Linked DNA regions of Saccharicrinis fermentans DSM 9555 = JCM 21142. Each later gene encodes a partner of the first gene's protein in a complex. Links are inferred from orthologs where the notes say so. Each region holds a gene or a part of one and is shown on either strand. Other genes may lie near its edges.

What was found.
Region 2: the proteins of tsaE (region 1) and tsaD are in contact, whole or in part, in a crystal structure (PDB 6N9A), measured with the Thermotoga maritima proteins. The link is inferred for Saccharicrinis fermentans DSM 9555 = JCM 21142 from one-to-one orthologs. Residues at the interface, in WP_004082108.1 of Thermotoga maritima: Leu37, Gly38, Lys46, Lys57, Val59, Lys60, Ser61, Thr63, Phe64, Thr65, Leu66, Met67, Val69, Pro71, Tyr82, Arg83, Leu84, Asp86, Asp88, Phe89, Asp93, Ile128, Asp130, Glu131, Arg134; in WP_004082750.1 of Thermotoga maritima: Cys10, Asp11, Arg49, His50, Leu82, Gly84, Gly135, Gly136, Glu154, Thr155, Leu156, Asp157, Asp158, Ser159, Glu162, Asp165, Lys166, Arg169, Leu170, Tyr175, Lys213, Thr214, Leu217, Tyr218, Gln221, Arg222, Asn324.

What each region holds. Positions count from the first base shown.
Region 1 is NZ_KI912107.1:5,243,208-5,246,139, forward strand. It holds tsaE (tRNA (adenosine(37)-N6)-threonylcarbamoyltransferase complex ATPase subunit type 1 TsaE), read left to right. Parts: upstream 1-1,219; coding sequence 1,220-1,645; downstream 1,646-2,932. Other genes in the region: porX (T9SS response regulator signal transducer PorX), read left to right, coding at 1-1,175; CYTFE_RS0121575 (AI-2E family transporter), read left to right, coding at 1,854-2,891. UniProt on the Escherichia coli protein: Required for the formation of a threonylcarbamoyl group on adenosine at position 37 (t(6)A37) in tRNAs that read codons beginning with adenine.
Region 2 is NZ_KI912107.1:354,899-357,763, forward strand. It holds tsaD (tRNA (adenosine(37)-N6)-threonylcarbamoyltransferase complex transferase subunit TsaD), read left to right. Parts: upstream 1-855; coding sequence 856-1,875; downstream 1,876-2,865. Other genes in the region: CYTFE_RS0101645 (translocation/assembly module TamB domain-containing protein), read right to left, coding at 1-685; CYTFE_RS0101655 (PqqD family protein), read left to right, coding at 2,000-2,290; CYTFE_RS0101660 (hypothetical protein), read left to right, coding at 2,327-2,542; CYTFE_RS24490 (hypothetical protein), read left to right, coding at 2,548-2,865.

The DNA.
Region 1 (2,932 bases):
AGACGACGAGTACTTATCAAACGGAGTTCGGAAAGATTGGATTGAAGATAAATGATTCTTATAGCTTTGATGACTGGGTTGAGATATATAAACAATTGGTTTATTGGGAAATTGAACTGGAAGATACCAAAGGTGAGATGGATGAGGTGTTGAAAATGCAGAAGACTGAAGCCAATCATGCTTTTGTTAAGTTTATAAAACGCAACTATGTCAATTGGATCCAAGGGGACGATGATGAATTTCCACTAATGTCGCACCACTTTATGAAAAAAATTACCTTACCCTTGCTGGATAAAGGAGAGAAAGTGGTGATGCTGGTGATCGATAATTTTAGATTTGATCAATGGTTAATGCTCAAACAGGAGGTGCTGAATGGTTTTCGCTTGGAGGAAGAGGAAATCTATAGTAGTATTTTGCCTACTGCTACGCATTATGCTCGTAATAGCTTGTTTGCAGGACTAATGCCAGCACAAATAAAAAAAATGTATGGGCAGTATTGGATTGATGAGCATGAGGAGGGGAGTAAAAATCAGTTTGAAGAACAGTTGATAGGTACTTTCTTTGAGCGTTTTCGTAAACAGTATCGTTATTCGTATCTAAAGGTGAGTAATATTGATACAGGGAAGCAATTAATTGATAATTATGCCAATTTATTAAATGATGATTTGGCAGTGGTGGTGTTTAACTTTGTGGATATGCTATCACATGCACGTACAGAGAGTAAGATGATAAAGGAACTGGCCTATGATGAGTCGGCCTATCGTTCGCTCAGTCGATCGTGGTTTCTTCATTCGGTGATGAAAGAGCTACTGGATAAGTTGGAGCATGAAGATGTGAAGGTGATTATTACTACAGATCATGGCACTATTCGGGTGAAAAATCCCATTAAAGTAGTAGGAGACCGTACTACAACAACCAACTTGCGCTATAAACAAGGGAAAAATCTGAATTATAAAGCCAAGGAAGTATTTGAGCTTGTTAAACCAGAAGAAGTTCAATTACCCAAGGTAAATGTGTCAACAAGTTATATATTTGCAACCAATGAGGATTTTTTTGCTTATCCGAATAATTATAACCATTATGTGAGTTACTATAAGGATACTTTCCAGCATGGGGGAGTGTCTATGGAAGAAATGTTGATTCCATATGTGGTATTGTCACCAAAGAATCATTGAGTGATACTGGTCGCTCAAATAAAACAAATAGCAATTTTTAATTGATGAGTAAATTTTTAATTTCTTCACTAGATAGGATAAATGTTGTTGCAGAGGCTTTTTTGCAAGCGTATGCAGAGCCGGCAGTTTTTTGCTTTTATGGCAGCATGGGAGCTGGCAAAACAACTTTTATTCAAGCATTGTGTAAGCAGTTACAAGTGGTTGATGTGGTTAATAGTCCTTCTTTTTCCATTGTTAACGAGTATAATACAGTGGGTGATGATGTCATCTATCATTTTGATTTTTATCGTTTAAAAGAGGAAGAGGAAGCTTTTGATTTAGGCTATGAGGATTATTTCTACTCATCGCATTATTGCTTTGTGGAATGGCCCGAGAAAATAGCATCCTTGCTTCCCGAAAATAGATACGATGTGACCATCAGCGTTCTGGATGATGGGTCAAGAGAAATCAAAGTGAGTGCTTCGCAGTGAATTACTCTGAAATTTTATGCAAAATATGAATAGCTTATTGGCCCTAAGCAAATGATGCGCATTGGGTATGCCTATTTTTTCTTTTATTTTTTCAAAAAACGATTTTTATTGTCATTATATGAAACGAGCCATGAGAGTGATCTCTCACACAGGTGAATGATTATCACGGCGAGTTCCATATGACTATTAAGAAACAAATTATAAACATATGAAAGACCTAAAAACTACCAATACATTTTTATTGCTGATTGTTATTCCGCTTATGTTTTACCTGCTGAAGACACTCTCTTTTATCTTTGTGCCTTTGGTTTCTGCTATGTTTATTGCTCTGTTGCTATTGCCTTTGATGCGCTGGTTTGATAAAAAAAATGTGCCCAAATGGTTGAGCGTCTTTTTTGTTGTGTTACTACTGATCGCTGCATTTAAGTTTGCGGGTGAACTCATTAAATTGACCAGCAACGAAATTATGGCGGCTGATAACTTGTTTTTTGAAAAAGCAGAAACAAAATTGATCGACTTGGTTGTGATGATTGAAAATTTCTTTGGCGTTAATCGTATTAAAGGAGATAATGTTTTGCTGCATTACTTTAAAGGTGGTAACGTGATGGATAGTATTGGATTTTCGCTTGACTTTATTAGTAATCTACTGTCGGGTACCTTGATGACCGCCTTTTTTGTGGTATTGTTGCTTTCGGGTTCTGTTAATTTTGAGAAATTACTGAATAGTACCTTGATTAAAGTTCGTCATTCTTCCGTTAAAATATTCCGAAAGATTGAAAAGGATATTATTAAGTTCGTGATTGTTAAGTTTGCCATAAGTTTGCTAACTGGTGTTGGTTTTGGTCTGGCTTGTCTGGCTTTTGATGTTAGTTTTCCCATATTTTGGGGACTCTTTGCCTTTGTGATTAATTTTGTTCAAATGATTGGTTCTGTTATTTCAGTGGTATTGCTCTCCTTATTCGCTTTTGTTGAAATAGAACCCATGAGTACCCTTCTGTTTTTTGTGCTTGCGATAACTGCAGTCCAGGTATTGATGGGAGGGGTGTTGGAACCTGTTTTTATGGGCAAAACCTTTTCTGTGAATGTAATTACTATATTGGTTATGTTGATGTTTTGGGGATATATCTGGGGTATCCCCGGCCTTATATTGTCTATTCCTATTACCGTTTTTATTAAAATAATCCTGGATCAGTATCCTAGGTATCGGGTCATTACTGAATTAATGTCGGGTGGAAAGTCCTCATGAGGACCAGGGTAATGTTTGTTTTTGATGGACTGTGTTGAATT
Region 2 (2,865 bases), 4.9 Mb from region 1 along the record:
ATGTAATGCTGAATTTTTTTAGATTTATGAAGGACTGTTTGGCGATTAGAACAAAATTAGAAAGATGTAAACCAGAGGGTTTTATGTCAAAGGTGCCATTGGCTTCTTTGATAACGAGTCCGGACTGTTCATGTGCCGAGAAATTCTTGATGCGAAATGAAAAATGATCCTCTTCCATCTTTATCTTATCCACATATAAGTCCAAAGACGATACCTTTACGTGGTTTGTATTGAATTTAGACTTGGGTGTGGGAGCGTTTTGCCGTACAAAGGAAATAGCGCTGTTTTTTAGTTGGATGCCTTTTATGGCGTATTTCCAGTTGCTTTGCTTGCCCTGTCTGCTGCGAAGTGAGTCTAAAATAAATGAATAATTGTTACTGATAGAATCAGTGGTGATGCTTGTGTTAAGTTGATGGATGGAGATAGCTCCTAAGTAAACCCGCTTGTTAGCGAATACAATACTATCAATTGGAGCAACCAGTTGATCCAGGTATAGTAATGAGTCTTGTTGACTGTCTTTGATCAATACTTCATTTAAAACAAGTTTTTTTATGGGGTAAAAACGAACATTGCCGATGGATACCTCGGCTCCCAGATCATTAGATAGCCTTGTGGTCAGTATATTACCTATGGAGTTTTGGACGCTGGGAATCAGTACCACGAAATATAATAATATCGGGGACATTATCAGCGCAAGTAGGCAATAGAATAATATTTTAAAGGATTTTTTAATAGCTTTGTCGTTTAATTTGCAAAAATAGGTAAAAAGGTCTGAATTAATTACATTAATTAGGGCGAACAAGAAAAATATTGACAAATATTGTGCAAAAAAGAATGTTTATTAGCTAAAGTTTTATGAGTGTATATATTTTAGGAATAGAATCGTCATGTGATGATACTTCTGCGGCTGTGTTTAAAGACGAAACCATATTGTCGAATAGGGTGGCAAATCAGGATGTGCACAAGGATTTTGGGGGAGTGGTTCCTGAGTTGGCTTCGCGGGCACATCAGCAAAATATAATTCCAGTTGTAGATAAAGCATTAAAGGAATCGGGCGTGAAGGCCTGTGATATTGCGGCTGTGGCCTTTACCAGAGGTCCTGGTCTCATGGGGTCGCTTTTGGTGGGTACTTCCTTTGCCAAGGGCTTTGCCTTGGCGCACGATATTCCTCTGGTGGATGTGAATCACCTTCACGCCCATGTGCTGGCACATTTTATTAAAGAACCGGATCAGGATAATAAACATCCGGAGTTTCCATTCTTGTGTTTGTTAGTGTCAGGTGGTAATAGCCAGATTGTATTGGTGAAAGATTATATGAATATGGAAGTGATCGGACAAACCATCGACGATGCAGCCGGGGAAGCATTTGATAAATGTGCCAAGGTGATGGGTCTTCCATACCCGGGAGGACCATGGGTTGATAAGCTGGCAAAAGAAGGAGATCCCCATGCCTTTCAATTTGCGAAACCAAAGATAAAGAATTATGATTATAGTTTTAGTGGGTTGAAAACCTCATTTTTGTATTTTTTGAGAGACCGCATTAAAGAAGATCCAAATTTTATAGAGGCGCATAAAAAAGACCTGTGTGCATCCTTGCAACATACGATAGTGGAAATACTTTTGAATAAATTGGAGAAGGCGGCTGATGATTTGAATATAAGCCAAGTCGCCCTGGCAGGGGGTGTTTCTGCTAACTCAGGATTGCGCATTGGTCTTGAAAAATTGGCCGTTCGTAAAAACTGGATAACTTTTATACCTAAATTTGCGTACACCACAGACAATGCGGCAATGGTAGCCATATCAGGATATTATAAGTATCGAGCAGGGGATTTTGTGAATCATGATGCAGCTCCCTTTTCAAGAGTGGTGTTTTAGTCGCATTGATTTTGTTATTTAAACAGCATATAAGGTAGCTTTATCAAAGCAAACGTTATAGAAAGTTATAAAATAAGGATTGTTTGTTGTTTTTTATAATTTTGTGCAATAATTTGAGGTAATTATGGATGTATCGCTTGTATATCGGAAGAATGAGCGTTTTGTGGAGAAAGCGATTGGTGAAGAAAAAGTGTTGGTTCCGCTAACGGATAATGTGGCTGATATGAATAAGGTCTATAATTTAAACGAAGTGGCCTCGTTTATTTATGATGCCATAGATGGAGTGAAGTCTATGGCAGATTTGAAATCAGTATTGTTAGAAAATTACGAAGTGACTGAGGAAGTGGCTTTGAATGATATTAAGTATTTTATTACCGATATGGTTGATAAAGGTGTTTTATCCATAAAATCATAGTTGAGAATAGAATTTATGATGATGAAAGGGAAAAAATTGACAAAGAAAATATATTCAAAGCCCCAATTAGAGGTTGTTAATGTGGATCATGAGATCTCATTGGTGATGGCAAGTGTTCCGGACCCTGGAGAAGGAGGTGGAGGAGGTGATTTACCAAGTGCTAGTGCTGTGACATCCAGTCCGATTCCGGAATTTAATTCGTCTTCAGAAAGCAGTGTATTTGGAGGAAGTGCTCCGGACTATTCAAACTAGGATGGATGATGGTGGGTGAGCAGTGTTTTAGTGCGCAAATAGCAGACTTACATTTTACTTTCCAATGTCAAGATTCTCGAATTTTCTTGGATCGCCAAGGATCCATTCAAGCCTATTGCATAGATGGGGATGTTGAAAATTCTGATTATTTGTTTTCTTATGCTGTACGATCCGTTATCGATTTATTCGATTATCAACTTACCTTTAGGGGAGAACCCATCAGTAACGATTTTCTTAATTACAGTTGGTATGTGTATACCCTGGGTGAGAAGGTGGCCATACGGGTGGAATTTAAAGATCATTCTGAAATTAAAAGTGTGTTA